DNA from 3 places in the Desulfoluna sp. HI9BLuna genome. Region 2 is predicted to be linked to each of the others. Evidence: predicted binding sites of a transcription regulator. Region 2 holds the regulator's gene; each other region holds the start of a gene.

Region 1 (5,267 bases), 2.6 Mb from region 2:
GTCTCTCCATTTAATAACATGGAGGGGACCTACCGGTTTTACATCTCGTCACCCGATGGAAAGCTGTCCATCGAGATTCACCTGATGCGTGACGGGGATAAAGTCCTGTCCGCCTCCCTCAAGGGAGAGAGCATCCCCCTGACGCAGAAAAATCAGTTGCGGACCCTGGTCTCACGTCCCGTGATGCCGTGGAAAACCGTCCCGCGCATCTTGAGGGAAGCCTTGCGCCTCTTTGCCGGTAAGAAGTTGCCTGTTTTCGATCGCCCTGTCCCCAAAAGTTCCATGACCATTCGGCACAGGGGGGGGACGATTCTGGAACGGCTCTGTGAAAAACAGGTGCTGGGGCTGCTCCGACGTATCGGAAACGGGTGCGTTACGGTTCGTTTTCCGGGTGCAATGAAGGGTCCGTCGGGTGGCATTCAAAGGGTGTATGGTGATACATCCTCATCTCTTCAGGCCAACCTGAGCATTGCAGATCCCAGGTTTTATCCGCGCGTGGTCCTGGGCAGCGACATCGGTTTCGGGGAGAGTTTCATGGAGGGGATGTGGACGAGTGATAACCCGGCAGACTTGATTCGAATCCTTATCCGCAACATGGACACGGCGACGGATTCCCAGCTGCCCCTGGCCTGGCTGGCCCATGGCATGGGGCGTTTGCTGGACCGGGCCCGCCACAATACCCTGACGGGCAGCCAAAGGAATATCCGAAAGCATTACGACCTGAGCAACGATTTTTTTGCCCTGTTTTTAGACGAGACCATGACCTATTCGGCGGCGCTCCACAGTGAGCCGGGCGAGACCCTTGAAGCCGCCCAGAGGAGCAAGCTGCACCATCTGATCGACAAGGCGCGGATTTCACGGGACCATCATGTGCTGGAGATTGGGTTCGGGTGGGGTTCCTTTGCGGTGGAGGCGGTGAAGCGCACCGGGTGCCGGGTCACAGGGATTACCCTGTCCGAAGCTCAGCACGCCTTTGCCCTTCAGAAGGTCAGGGAAGAGGGGTTGGAGGATCGCATCACCCTGCTCATCAAGGATTACAGGAAGATGTCCGGGACGTTTGACAGGATCGTCTCCATCGAGATGCTGGAGGCCGTCGGCCACAGGTTCTTGGGGACTTTTTTCCGGCAGTGCGACAGGCTGTTGACCCCGGAGGGGCTCGTGGTGCTCCAGGTGATCACCGTGCCGGATCAGCGCTACGATGCGTATCGGACCCACGAGGACTGGATCCAGCGCCATGTCTTCCCCGGAGGCCACCTGCCGTCCCTTTCCGTGCTCTCCCGGGCCATGACCCGGTCGTCACGGCTCATCGTGGAGCACCTTGAGAACATCGGCCCACATTATGCCCGGACCCTCAAGGCCTGGCGAGAGCGTTTCCTTGCCAACGCAGACAAGCTTGCCGCCCTGGGGTTCGACGAGGTGTTCAAGCGCAAGTGGCTCTTCTATCTTGCTTGCTGTGAAGCCCAGTTTGCCGAGCGGTCCCTGGCGAACCTGCAGCTGGTGCTGAATCGCCCGGGAGGAGCAGGCTCGGGGTAGGCGTGATTTCAAAGCCCCACAAACAAAAAGCCTCCGGCAGTGTTGCCGGAGGCTTTTTTATTACGGAGTTGCTGCACCCTTAAAAAGGATCAGTTCCCGGATGCTTTTTTTCTTTTAAGCCGGGTTATCCCCAGGAGGCCCACTCCGAGGCCGAGGAGAACAGCCGTGGCCGGTTCGGGAACCGGGGCCGTTGTCGGGGAAGGGGCTGTCTCCAGGGTGACCGTGGCAAAGATGTCGGCGTCGCCTTCGCTCCAGCAGGGGCCGTGGGGGCCTGTCCACATGGAGCTTGAGAATGTGGCGTCACTCAGTTCGATGGCGAATCGCCCTCCGTTTCCAAAGTCCACATACACAGGGTCATCCCAGATGACCTGCCAGCCTTGCTTGAACTCGAATTTCCCCGAAAAGCCGGTGGATTCTCCGGATATATCCTGGGTGATGTCCGGGAGGTCAAAGTCCATGTACGCCGTGACCTCCATGGCCTTGAGGTCGTCCTCATTGATCCAGCTTTCGTGTGTTCCCATGTGTGCAAACTTGAAGCTGAAGGATTCTCCCGGATCCAGTAAAAAAGCCTGGGATGAAACCGACTGGTAGATCTCGGCCCACATGGTCAGCCCCTGGGTGGTTTTGGAGACGTCGATGGATGAGGCGTCACCCATTTCAAAGGTGTACGGTGTCGCCATGGCGGAGCCGCAGGTCAGCAGCATGGCAAAGAGGAAGCATAAAATCCGGATCGGTCTGCTCATTGGGTCTGGTCCCTTCGTGTGTCCATGGGCAAGGGCATTGAAGCCCCCTTGCCGGTGAATGGTTTTTAGTGTTTGTCAGTGTTCCGTTTCAGGCAGTGGGTAGTAAATGAGCAAGGCCTTCCTTGTTATGTATGGAAGGCCTGTTGGTTGACTCATTTGTGGGGTAATATAGCAAAATATATGCCACGGAAGATGGGTGATAAATGCCTATGATCAGGAAAGGTTAACGGGGGATGGATGAAAAGTGTGTAATGAGTTACATGATTTGATGGGTAGTGGAACGGACAGTGGGAAGCTCGGTTATACCATGGCCTTTAGGCTCTGGTAGTTCATGGGGCCACGATGGGGTAGGCGCAACAAACCGTTATTCCAGATGGTTTTTGTGGCATGACCTGGATACGGGCAACCAGCCTTCTGTATAGTGTGAACAGGGGCTGGCGGTTCTGCCTGAACATGCGTCGGAGGAGGGAGAATCGCTCCGGCAGGGCAAACATGCCGGAGCGATGCATAAAGCAAGCGACCGAGATCTGTCCGGGGTCGCCTGGATAGGTCTCGGGTCGAGTACGGTCAGCACTCGTTTCGGATCAGAGCCTGGAAAGCTTCCCGAACCCTGGCCGTATCGGGTCCGGGGTTGCCGGTTCCGATGGTCCGGCCGTCGATGGTGGTGACGGGGATCATCTCAGCGGCGGTTCCCGTGAGGAAGCATTCATCGGCGGTGTAGAGATCGTACAGGGTGGATGGGGTTGCCCGTGTCTCCATGCCGATGCCTTCGGCTGCCTCGATGACGGCGTCCCGGGTGATGCCCTTGAGGGCTCCCTGATCGGAAGCAGGGGTCAGGAGCACCCCGTCCCTGATGTAGAAGATGTTGTCCCCGGTGCATTCGGCCACCTTGCCTTCGCGGTTGAGGAGGATGGCTTCCAGGCACCCGGCCTGCTGGGCCTCCAGCTTGGCCATGATGTTGTTGAGGTAGTTCAGGGATTTGATCCTCGGGTCCACAGCGTCCGGGCTGTTTCGCCGGGTTGAGGCGGTGATTACCTTGATTCCCCTGGTGTAATGCTCTTCAGGGTAGAGGCTGATGTCGTCCACAATGACAATGACCGACGCCTCAGGACAGGTGGCAGGGTTGATGCCGAGGTCGCCCACCCCCCGGGTAATCACCAGGCGGATGTACCCGTCGGTTTTTTCATTTTTAGCAACGGCTTCAAGCAACAGTTCTGCCATCTCTTCTTCGCTCATGGGGATGGTGAGCAGAGTGGCCCGCGCGCTGTCGTAGAGTCTGCGCACGTGCTCCTTTAATCGGAAGATGGCTCCGTTGTAAATGCGAATGCCTTCGAAAACCCCGTCTCCGTAAAGCAGCCCATGGTCAAAGACCGAGATTTTTGCGTCCTCTTTTCCAACCCAGTTGCCGTCGATGTATATCTGCATGGAAGTCTCCTTGGTTTCCCGTTGGGTGTTTTTTGAAACGTGTTACGCCAGATCGGTGTCGTTGAATATATCCCGCAGGTGGTGATAGCGGTCTCCGAAGGTGTCATGGAGAAGGCCGTCGAAGCGGCGGACGATCTTCATGATGTAGATGTCGTGTTTGATGTAGTCCTCGGCCAGGGTGATGAACCCCTGGTTGAGGCTCCATGCCCCCTCCACACGGTTGGTGTTGGTGATGGTGGCCACGATGGCCGCCGTGGCGTCTGTCACCAGCACAAAGCCCCGTCCCCCTTTCTCTTCGAAGAGGGTGTCTTCGATGGGGTGCTCGAAGATGCGGCCCGCCGCTGTTTTAATCTCTCCGAAGTGGACGGTGGCAATGCGGACCCCCCGGGCTTCGGCCTGGGACAGGGCTGGCTCCAGGGTGGCCGCTTCGTCGGGCCAGGTGGAGAGCAGCAGACTCTCTTTGGCGCCTTCGATCATCCTCTCGGCCTTGTCGATGAGCACGTCGTACTCTGTGATGTTCCAGATGAAGGAGACGTCATCGGCCTTGACCGAGAGCTGCTTGAGGCCCTCTTCAAGGGTGTCGAAGGTTCGGTGGAAAAAGCGGCGCCTGCTCTCCACGAACTCCTCGGGCGGTGTGCCTACGTATTTTTTCTTGCGTCCTTCGCCTTCCACAAAGACAACGCGTTTTTCCACAAGGCGCCCCAGGATCTCATAGATCTTGGATGACGGAATGCCTGATGCCTGGGAGAGTTCATACGCAGAGGCCGGTTGCACCGCCAGAAGGTGCACGTAGGCCTTGGCTTCGTATTCGGAAAACCCCAGGGCCGTGATTTGTGGGATAATATTGTTAACTACCATAGTAGTTAATATTGCGCCGAAGGGCCTTGTCTGTCAACGGAAAAATGGGGACGCCCGCAGGGTGAATCATTCAGGGGATGGGGGGCAGGGCCCTGGGTTCCGGGCACCGGAAGGGATTTGAGGCACAAAAAAGGCGGATCGTGTCAAACGATCCGCCTTGCTCCCGTCGTGTTGGTCCGAAGGATTCACACTTGGTCAAACCAGTCATTGGTGCTTTTGGGAAGGACCCATTTGTTCTTGGCCTTCATCACCACAAAGGATTCGCAGGACTCGATGTCCCCTAAGGCGGGAAGGTCCTTGGTCATGAACTCATAAAGGGCGGGCATTTCCGGGACCACCACCTCGATGAAGATGTCGAAGCGTCCCGTGACCACCATGGCCGAGTGGACCTGTTTGAGTTTGGAGATCTGCTCCAGCCTCTCTTCAAGTTTGGTGCCGTCGACGATCTTGAACGCCACAATGGCCATGATGAGGTCTTCGGTTTTAAAAATATCGATGAGCCCGGCGATCTTGAGAACCCCGGAGCTGAGCATACGCTTCATCCTCGAGTAGAGGGTGGGGGGGGTGACGCCCAAGTGCTCCACAAGCTTGTTCACCGGCATGCGGCCGTCGAGGCTGAGCTGTTTGATCAGGGTGCGATCCGTGGCGTCGAGTTGTGATTTCATGGTCGGTCCTTTGGGCGGAAAGGGTGGTTTCCGCCGGTTCGTA
Region 2 (5,267 bases):
GTCGAGGCGGAAACGGTCAACCTGTACAACACGGAAAACCGCGCTGTGTTCCTGATGCTCACCGCCCGGTACTTTGAAAAAACCGGGGCGGTCACCACCCTGACCGCCGACAAGGGAGTCCTTGACACCCAGACACGAAATATGGAGGTGTCCGGCAATGTGGTGGTCAAACGGAGAGGAATCACCATCACCAGTGACGCCCTCACCTACACCAAGGAGTCTCAGGTCATCATCTCCACAACCCCGGTGGTCATCACCGACGCCATCTCCCGGCTCACCGGAGATGCCATGTTCCTCGACCTTGCCGGGGGACGGATGACCCTGGACGGAAACGTCAACGGCACGCTCCGAGAAGCAAGCAAAGGAAAATACGATGAAACACGTCTCCAATAAATATCTCTGGTTCTTCCTCCTGGCCCTTGTGCTGCTGCCTGTGGCCGGGGTTGCCCAGGAAGGCGAAGTCGGCATCAGCGCCGACCACCTCACCTCGGACAGCCAGGGCCGCTACGCCCTTTTCTCCGGCAACGTTCGTATCACCCGGGACGGCGCCGTCCTGAAGGCCGACTCGGTCCAGCTTCACTACGAAGACGGCAAACAAAAGGGAGACACCACCAAGGGCCTCTCCCTCATCGAGGCTGAGGGCAACGTAACCATGGACTTTGAAGAGAAACACGCCACCGCAGACAAAGCCATGTACGACCTGCGCAAGGAGGAGGTGACCCTCACCGGAGGCCCGCCCCGCGTGGTAAGCGGCAAAAGCACACTGACAGGCAAAACCATTGTCATCAACCGCCTTACAGGCGCCATCAAGGTGGACAGCGGAAACAGCACCCGGGTAAAGGTCCGGCTCGTGCCCGGGGAAAAGGGGTTCTCCTTTACCCCGGACAAAAAGGATAAATAGAGCCTCAAGCCTTGGGAATAGCTGCTTCCGGTAACCTCTGACAACATGCCAAGTGCTTTTTCAAAGCCCCTGTGGTATGGTAAGGGACGTCCCGGACAAGTTGAACCGGCTACCGGTATAAGGGCCGCCCTTGAGATCGGCGACAGATGCATTATATTTTTAAGGTACGGGCCCGGTAAGTGAAGACGCATTACGAAGAGGGAAGATCGGGATTTTATGACTGAGCTTGTGATGAACAGCCTGATAAAAACGTACGGAGGGAGAGCCGTTGTGGACGGTGTCTCCATCCGCGTGGAGAGCAACCACGTCACCGGCCTCCTCGGCCCCAACGGCGCAGGGAAAACCACCACGTTTTACATGGCTGCAGGTATTGTACGTCCCGACTCAGGCTCCGTTTTCATCGACAGCCAGGAGATCACCAACTACCCGGTGTACAAGCGGGCCAGGTGCGGGATCGGCTACCTCCCCCAGGAATCATCCATCTTCAAGTCCCTGTCGGTCAGGGACAACGTCATGGCGATCCTGGAGCTTCTGGGCATCTCCAAACAGGAACAGGAAGAGCGCCTGGAGACCCTCCTGGGGGAACTGCGCATCAGTCACCTTGCCGACCGCAAAGCAGCCGTCCTCTCCGGTGGAGAGCGCAGGCGCCTTGAAATCACCCGGGTCCTGGCCATCAAACCGGACTTTATCCTTCTGGATGAGCCCTTTGCAGGGGTCGACCCCATTGCGGTCATCGACATCCAGAACATCATCGCCATGCTCAAGGAGCGCGGCATCGGGATCCTGATCTCCGACCACAACGTCCGGGAGACTTTGGGAGTCTGCGATAACGCCTACATCATGAGCGTCGGCAAGGTCATCGAATCCGGCTCCCCCGAGGAGATTGCATCAAGCGATATCGCCCGCCGTATTTATCTGGGCGAAGGCTTTACCCTATAGAAAACCGCAGGCCCTCAGACCGTTCAAGGGCCCGCGTTCCCAATTTCGATGGATCGAACCGTCCCGACAGACGGCTTCAGTCGGCGTATCAATGGCGATGCGACCGGCAACCCAAACTTGTGTGAACCGTAATGGAAACCGTGAAGTTGTAGTTATGGCAATGGAACTCAGGCAACAGCTGCGCCTCTCCCAACAACTGGTGATGACCCCCCAGCTTCAGCAGGCCATCAAGCTCCTGCAACTCTCCCGTCTCGAGCTGGTCGACGCCATCTCCCAGGAGCTGGAAGAAAACCCGGCCCTCGAAGAGATTCAGGAGACGGCACAACGGGAAGCGGGAACCCACGAGGACGAGAAGCCGGCACCGGAAGAGAACGCAACGTCCGAAGTGAAAATCGACGAGAAGATCGGAAGCGACATCGACTGGGACAACTACCTGGGAGAGTACAACTCCACAGGCAAGGCCCAGTACGAATCCGAGCAGAAGGAGGCGCCCAAATACGAGGCCTTCGTATCCCAGAAGAAATCCCTGGATGACCACCTTCTCTGGCAGCTCCTGATGACCTGCCCGGACTCCGACACCGAGGAGATCGGCTGCCTCATCATCGGCAACCTGAGCAGCGACGGCTATCTCACCGCCTCCGTCGAAGAGATCGCGGAGGAGTGCGGCCACTCGGTGGAGCTCGTGGAGGATGTCCTTGAAGAACTCCAGACCTTCGACCCTCCGGGCATCTGTGCCCGAAACCTGGGGGAGTGCCTCCTGATCCAGGCCCGTCATTTCGGCGTGGAGACCCGGATCATGAAAGAGGTCGTCACCAACCACATCAAGGAGCTGGAGAACAAAAACTACAAGGCCATCAGCAAGGCGCTGAAAGTCGGCCTGCCCAGCATCATCTCCACGGTGAACATCATCAAGGAGTTCGAGTCCAAGCCGGGCCGCCCCTTCAGCACCGAAGAACCCCACTACATCACTCCGGACATCTACGTCTACAAGGAGGAGGGGGAGTTCATCATCGCCTTGAACGACGACGGCATGCCGAGGCTCCGCGTCAACCCCTATTACCGCCAGGCGCTCTCCAAGGGCCAGGACATCCCCAGCGACACCCGGGACTACCTTCAGGACAAGATGCGCTCTGCGGCCTGGCTCATCAAGAGCATCCACCAGCGCCAGAAAACCATCTACAGCGTCATGGAGAGCATCTTAAAATTCCAGGCCGAGTTCTTTGAAAAAGGGATCTCTCACTTAAAGCCCATGGTGCTGCGGGACGTGGCACAGGACATCGGCATGCACGAGTCCACCATCAGCCGGGTCACCACCAACAAGTACGCCTATACCCCCCAGGGTATCTTCGAGCTGAAATACTTTTTCAACAGCTCCATCAACCGCGTCCACGGAGCCGCCATCGCGTCGGCCAGTGTCCAGGACAAGATCAAACAGATCATTGACGGAGAGGACACCAAAAAACCCTACAGCGACGAGAAAATCGCTCAAATCTTGAAAAAGGAGGCCAATGTAGACATCGCTAGACGAACGGTAGCCAAATACCGTGAGGCAATGAAAATATTGCCGTCAAGCAAACGAAAACAATTTTAGGAGGTCATTTATGCAAGTATCTGTAACATTCAAGAACATTGACCCTTCCGACGCACTCAAGGCGTACGCCACCAAAAAGCTGGAACGTATCGACAAACTGCTTGATGCCCCTTCCGAAGCCAACGTCGTTTTTTCCGTTGAAAAGATACGGCATATTACCGAAATAAACGTCACAAGCGGCCGCACCACGGTCCACGCCACGGAAACAAGCGAGCGCATGTATGCAGCCATCGACCTTGCCGTGGATAAAATCAAGCAGCAACTCTCCAAAAACAAGAAAAAGATACAGGCCCGCAAAAGCGGCAACCCCGGGATCCGTCCCACCCTGGCCGAAGAGATAAACGAGGCCCCTGTTGACGTGGATGAGTTTGATGACTTTTCCGATTTCGATATGGATGAGGACCGCCGGCTGGCCTGACCCGCCGTCCGTCCGCAACGTCACGAGGATGAACTCGTAAAATATAGCCCCGCCTGAAAACGCCCCGCACCTCCGTTTCAAGGGGGTGGGGGGCCCTTGAGGAGCAGCCGAAAATGCGTTTCGATTTCGCCGGGTTGATCACACACGGGTTCATCTTGCAACAGGGCGACTCGCTCGTATACACGACAGCCTCCGGGGGCCACCGTCCAATGAAATCCATTTGACAACCCCGGTGATGTCAGCTACAAAACACTCCGTTTAAAAGGTGCCTGCCCGGTGCAGGCGCCTTTTTTCATGGGCAAAAACCGATGCTCGGACGACGAGACGCGACCCGCGCATCAGGTCTTGAAAGATGGGCCATCCACTGATATGAAAGTAGAGGTCCCAAACCTGTCGGCAACCGCCCCACGCACGATCCTGCAAAGGACGGCCTGACACACGGCCTGGCAGACACACCGCCGGACAGGCCAACAGAGACTCTCTGGGTGAATCATTATGAAAATCCTTGATGTACTGCAGCTGGAAACGATCATCCCCGAACTCACGTCACGGGACAAAAAAGGAATCCTGGAAGAACTCGCGGCCCCCATTGCGGACCTCACTGGCCTCAACCACCCGGACCTGGTAAGGGTTCTCCTTGAACGGGAGCAACTCGGAAGCACCGGCATCGGAGACGGCATCGGCATTCCCCACGGAAAGATCGCCGGTCTGGACCGCATGGTGGTGGGATTCGGCATGAGCCGCCAGGGTGTGGACTTCGACTCCCTGGACGGGCGACCGGCCCATATCTTTTTTGTCCTCGTCACTCCCGAGCAGTCCACCGGTCAACACTTAAAGCTCCTGGCCAGGCTCTCCAAAATGCTCAAGAGCGATCTCTTTCGCAAAAAACTGATGACCGCCACATCACGGGACGAGATCCACGCCATTATCCGAAACGAAGACAACGAAAACGGATGACGGCCCGGGCTTTTCCCGGGCACCATCGGATGTCAGCCCTTGAGAGGCAAACTCCTTGACGATTTCAACGAACACCAGCACCCCGAACCGGTCCGTTCCCTAAAGGGCACGCAACCTTCACGCGGCCTTGCCGGCGACGGCTCCGGGCAGCAAAGGGAGTTCTCCCCATGAACATCTTCAACATTTTCATCATCACAGGACAGGCAGGATCCGGTAAAAGCACGGCCCTGGCCGCGTTTGAGGATGCCGGATACTATTGCGTGGACAACCTCCCCGTCACCCTCCTGCCCAAGTTCATGGAAATCCCCATTGCCAAGGAGACCCACTACAGAGGCATTGCCTTTGGCATGGACCTTCGTGAGCGCACCTTTCTCAAGTCATACCGCGGCGTCTTCGATGAGCTGAAGCAGGCAGGCCACAACCTGAAGGTCATCTTCCTGGAGGCCGACGTGGCTACCCTG
Region 3 (5,267 bases), 2.9 Mb from region 2:
GGGCGATTCTGGAAACCGTCAAGCCGGCCCGCATCGTAACAGACAACTCAGGCATCGCCTTTGACGCCTTCAGGCAAGGCATTGCCTGGATGGCGGGGAGCTGTTTCAACCTCGTCAACTCCTTCGGCCTGCGCTGCCTCAAGGAGCAGTTCGGCTGCTCCGGTGCCATTGTGTCCCGGGAGATCAAAAAAGAGCAGCTCAAACGCCTTGTGCCACCGGAAGGCATGGAGCTGTGCATGGGCATCTTCCACCCCGTCACCCTGATGACCAGCCGCCAGTGCCTGCACCAGGGAGTCATCGGGTGCTCCAGAAAGCGATTCGACAAAACGTGCCTTGAAGGGTGCGACAAATCGTCATCCATCACGCACGCAAACGGGGCTACCCTTCACGTTCACAAGTCCGGGGGCAACCACCACCGCCTCTACCATGAGACCCATTGCCTCAACACCGAGGTGGTCGCGGACCTGCCCCACACCTTTTCCCGGTTTTTCATCGACCTGCGGGACATCGCCACCCACACAAAAACCGACACGGACAAAGCCGGGCTCATCGCCCTGTTCCATGACCTCCTCACGGGGGTTCCCGGAGCCGAAGCCGCGCTTCACCGAACAATCCGCCACACCACCAACATCCAGTACATCAGGGGAATTTAACCCCTTCCCCCAACGCCCTCCAAAAACGAAAAAACCGGCCCCTGCAAGGGGCCGGTTGCGTCATCTCACGGGGCCGTGATCACCCCGCAAGGCTCATGGCCACGTCTGCGCGGGGCACCAACGTCCCTCTCCAGATATTCATCTTTTCCGCCTCCCGCATGAGGCCCTCCCGGAAATCGGGGTGGGCGATGCCGATGAGGGCTTCGGCCCGCTGCCAGGTGCTTTTTCCCTTGAGGCTGGCCACGCCGTACTCGGTCACCACGTACTGCACGGCAGACCGGGGAAGGGTGACAATGGTGCCGTGATCCACAAAGGGCCGGATCCTTGAAGTGAGGGCCCCTTCCCTGTCGGTCTTGGTGGATGCCAGGCAGATAAAGGCCTTTCCTCCCTTGGAATGGTAGCTTCCGTAGGCAAAATCAAACTGCCCACCGGTTCCGGAGATCTGCCTGAACCCCGATGACTCGGAGCAGACCTGGCCGTAAAGGTCCACCTCCACGGCGTTGTTGATGGAGACGGCACGTGGGTTTGCCGCGATGCGATGAAGGTCATTGACGTATCCCACGGGATAGCTGGCGCATGCCGGATTCCGATGGATAAATTCGTAAAGTTTTTCACTGCCCAGGGCAAAGGTGTAGACCATCTTCCCAGGGTTGTCGGCCTTCTCCATGTTGGAGATCCTGCCCGCCCGGTACATGTCCACATAGGCGTCCACCAGCATCTCCGTGTGAACCCCGAGGTCCTTTAAATCCGAATCGGCGATCATCTTGCCGATGACATTGGGAAGGCTCCCGATGCCCAGCTGCAAACAGGAACCGTCTTCAATCTGTCCCACCACATGCCGGGCGATGGCCCGGTCCACATCGGATATGGGGATGCGGGGCAGAGAGACCAGCGCCGTGTTGGTCCCCTGGACCACATAGTCCACCTTGGAGATATGCACGGCCTCGCCATACCCGCCGTAGCAAACCGGCATGTTGTCGTTGACCTCAACGATCACCGTCTTTGCCTTGCGGAGCTGGCTGTACTGGCAGGAGTTGGCGATGCCGAAGTTAAAAAAACCGGAATCGTCCATGGGCGCCACCTGAACCATGAACACATCGGTGGTCAGGTCCCCGTCATCGTAGATCTGGTTGCCCTCGTGGTAGAGAACCGGGATGTAACTGCAGCCGCCCCTGTCGTGGAGATACCGCTCACCACCGCTGAAATGAAAGCTGTTGTAGTTGAAGCTTCTGCCCGAAGGATCGGCCAGGGCCACCTTGGGAATCCCCGGGTACCCCACCCCGCGCACCTTCACCGCCTCAAGCTCCCCGGCGCGATGGGCAAGGGCCTCATCCAGGTCCACGGGGCTGCAGAGAAAATTGCCGTAATCCACCCAGTCACCGGACTTGACCTGTTTTACCGCTGTGGCCGCATCCACGCATTTTCGCCCGTACTCGCTTCTGTACATGCCCACCTCCCGGTTCCGTTAAGGGTTATCTTTCCGGCATGTTACTTGAGCAAAGGACGTGCCACAGGCATCATTGCAAAATCTAACCAACTGGTTTTACCTGCTTTCACAACAAAACAGACAAGACATGGGCGGGTAAGGAAATGCGACAGGGATGTCGCATAGCAGAGCCATAAAACGCCAGACAGCTCTACATCAGGGGCTTTTCAACCATGCGACACCAACGCCGCACTTTGCGACACATCATTCGCATGACCGGAGTCGGTGCAGTGCCATCTTCCGCTCAAGGGTCCGTCGGTTAATGCCCAGGCGGTGTGCGGTCTTGCCTCGATGCCACTTCATCTCCTCCAGGGTTTTGAGGATGTGCGCCCTCTCGGTTTCGGCCAGCAGGGACTTCAGGTCCCTTCCGTGATCGGACACGCTGCGGTACCTTTTGTCCACCGAGGGCATGGCCCCATCTGCTGAAAAGAGTTCCGTAAAGTCCAGTTTTTTGAGGGTCACATAGCGATGCAGCACATTTTGCAGCTCCCGGACGTTTCCCGGCCATCGATACCTCTGAAACGCATCCAGAATAGCCGGGGTAATGGGGGGGACCTCCGTTGCACCGGGGTACTGTTTCAAAAAATGATCCATGAGAAGGGGGATGTCCGATGGCCGCTTTCGAAGCGGGGGAAGGTGGATGGGAATGATATGAATGCGGTAAAAAAAGTCCTCCCGCATGAGGCCTTTGGTGATGAGGTTGGTCAGGTCCCTGTTGGTTGCGGCGATGATCCTCAGGTTCGGCTTTCGGACTGTCTTTCCCCCCAGGGCGGTGTACCCGTTGCCCTCAATGGCCCGCAACAGCTTGGCCTGCATCCCCAGGGCGATCTCCCCGAGCTCATCGAGAAACAGGGTGCCGCCGTCGGCCAGGTCCAAAAACCCTTTTTTATCCTGAACCGCCCCGGTGAAGGCCCCTTTTTTGTACCCGAAAAACTCGCTCTCCATGAGAGATTCGGGGATGGCTCCGCAGTTGACGGGAATAAAGCCATGGTCCATGCGATCGCTCAACCGATGGATTTCCCGCGAGACCAGCTCCTTGCCCGTCCCCGACTCTCCGTAGATAATGATGTTGGCATTGGAGGCGGCGGCATTCAGTATCACCTCGTAGACCGCCTGCATTTCCGGGCTCTTCCCGATGAGATCCCCGAAGCGGGAGCGTGCGGTCATGGTGGATTTCAGGCGCCTGTTCTCTTTGCGCAAGCTGTCGGCACTGTCACGCAGGCGCTTCTCCTTGAGTTTCCGATCGGTGATATCCGTAAGCAGGGTCTGCTGTTTCCGCACGCTGCCGTCCATGGCACAAATGGGGGTTGAGACCGCCGCATACCACCGGTGGTCACGGGGGTTTAAAAACTCGGATCGCACGGTTTCCCCCTTGAAAACATCTGCCGCTCCACACCACGGGCAAGGCGTTGTCCGGTCATAAATGGCGGAATAGCAGGGGTCCCCCACGGCCTCCCGGCCAACCTGTGCCCTAAGGTGGCCATTCATAAATTCAAGGGTGTAATCCCTGTAAGAGGTGTAGAGATGACCCGGAAAGTTCTCAACGATACCCCGCAACTCATCTTCCCTGAGTTTCAGCTTTTTTTCCGCCTCTTTTCGAGAGGTCACATTCACCAGGGTGGCCACGCTGGTTGAGCCCTGGACCATGTTCAGCTTGATCAGGATATCATAGACGTCCCCATCCCGGTCCATCAGGCGACACTCATACTCCTCCGGAGCCCATGAAGGGTCCTGACGCCGCCTGTGGTGGAAGTGCGTCATCCGCTCCAGGTCCTCTGGCACCACAAACCGCGTCCATTTCATTTTGCCTTCAAGCTCCGCCCGTGAATACCCCACAAGCTCTTCGAGCTTCTCATTCATCATGGAGATCGTCAGGTCCTCTTCGAGAATAACCGAAGGGGCGGTGGATTTTTCAAAAACCCGGCGAAACAACTGAGCCCGGCTTCCCAAAGTCTCATCTCCGACAAGGCTCTCACCCGCTGGTTTGTCCCTGTTCCCGCACACCTTGAGTTCTGTCATCGTCCGCCCCCTGCCATGGTAAATGAACCCTGCCTGCCCCGCCGATCCCGCTGATATGACACGGGACCAAAAATACTCGTGTGTTATCTATCCAGGGGTTTGCAGGACGTCTCCGCCTGTTTGCGTTACACAAACAGTGGTTGCCAAAAAACAAAACGATCCATTGCTAAACATGGTTATTTTGTGCCCCAGCCATTGCCTTCTTGCAAGTATAAACTGGTTTCAGGATCACACGTTTGGTTGCGAGGAATGGCTTTAGCATGTATATATCTCGCAGCGGCTTAAGATAACGTATCATCACGTAAAAGCCTCAACCAACGCCGCTGCCTCCGCCAACCGGAACAAACCGCAGCCCCAAAACTCCGCAGGTTCGGCTCCCGCTCCGCAGACAGCACGTTCACATGCATGCACCGGAATCTGCCCGCAAAAGAGGGTGGCAATGTGGAACTCACAGCGACAGACAAAACGGAAGGTTGTTGCCTCCGGGATCGGGATGGTTGCCGTTCTGATGCTTCTGGTCGCGGTGGCCGGGCGCTTCTGGCTCACCTCGGACCACGGCCGCCATTTTCTTCAGGATCGCATCAACAGGGCCATTCCCGGGAGCCTCCACTGGGACGACCTGAGCCTTTCACTGTTCGCAGGACGCATCGAGGTTACCAATCTTCGGCTCCACGACCCGGAGTCTGCCCCCCTTGTCTCTCTGGACCGGCTTGTTGTGAACCTTGCATGGGCTCCCCTTTTGGGCAACACCCTTGCCCTTGAAAACGTCATCCTTGAATCACCGAAGGTCCTGCTGGCCACGGATGCCTCGGGCACATTCAATATCCTCACAGCCTTTCCTGCCCGGGAGCCCGCCCCCCCGACACAAGACAACGACTCGGGGGAATTCCCCTTCAACATCCGAATCGACGCCCTCTCCCTCACAGACGGCTTTTTCCAATACGAACACCGAAATGCCCCTGAGCCCCAGGCACGGATTGTCGCAGGCACCGTCGGCCTCTCGCTGGAGGATGCAGATCTCCGGGAAAAAACCATTCGGGCCTCCCTTCGCCTCGGAGGCGGGGAAATCAACATGGCGGGCATCACAACAGGGATCGATGCCCTGCGGA

What was found. Region 2 encodes sigma-54, which starts transcription at its own class of promoters, with help from an activator protein. Its sites were predicted from a motif close to TNTGGCACANTTTCTGCTNT; they were not measured.
Region 1: the regulator sigma-54 is predicted to act here: its motif matches at 2,445-2,464, upstream of ACOYW0_RS02905 (PEP-CTERM sorting domain-containing protein).
Region 3: the regulator sigma-54 is predicted to act here: its motif matches at 2,147-2,166, upstream of ACOYW0_RS04145 (acetyl-CoA hydrolase/transferase family protein).

Annotation. Positions count from the first base shown of each region.
Region 1 is NZ_CP186555.1:780,751-786,017, reverse strand. It holds gene ACOYW0_RS02910 (DUF1365 family protein) at 1-1,533, shown strand, start outside; gene ACOYW0_RS02905 (PEP-CTERM sorting domain-containing protein) at 1,623-2,276, opposite strand; gene ilvE (branched-chain-amino-acid transaminase) at 2,844-3,701, opposite strand; gene ACOYW0_RS02895 (TrmB family transcriptional regulator) at 3,744-4,559, opposite strand; gene ACOYW0_RS02890 (Lrp/AsnC family transcriptional regulator) at 4,745-5,224, opposite strand.
Region 2 is NZ_CP186555.1:4,512,475-4,517,741, reverse strand. It holds gene lptC (LPS export ABC transporter periplasmic protein LptC) at 1-393, shown strand, start outside; gene ACOYW0_RS18465 (LptA/OstA family protein) at 374-901, shown strand; gene lptB (LPS export ABC transporter ATP-binding protein) at 1,118-1,840, shown strand; gene rpoN (RNA polymerase factor sigma-54) at 1,995-3,431, shown strand; gene hpf (ribosome hibernation-promoting factor, HPF/YfiA family) at 3,442-3,849, shown strand; gene ACOYW0_RS18445 (PTS sugar transporter subunit IIA) at 4,345-4,806, shown strand; gene rapZ (RNase adapter RapZ) at 4,974-5,267, shown strand, end outside.
Region 3 is NZ_CP186555.1:1,050,509-1,055,775, forward strand. It holds gene ACOYW0_RS04140 (peptidase U32 family protein) at 1-653, shown strand, start outside; gene ACOYW0_RS04145 (acetyl-CoA hydrolase/transferase family protein) at 733-2,100, opposite strand; gene ACOYW0_RS04150 (sigma 54-interacting transcriptional regulator) at 2,344-4,158, opposite strand; gene ACOYW0_RS04155 (translocation/assembly module TamB domain-containing protein) at 4,598-5,267, shown strand, end outside.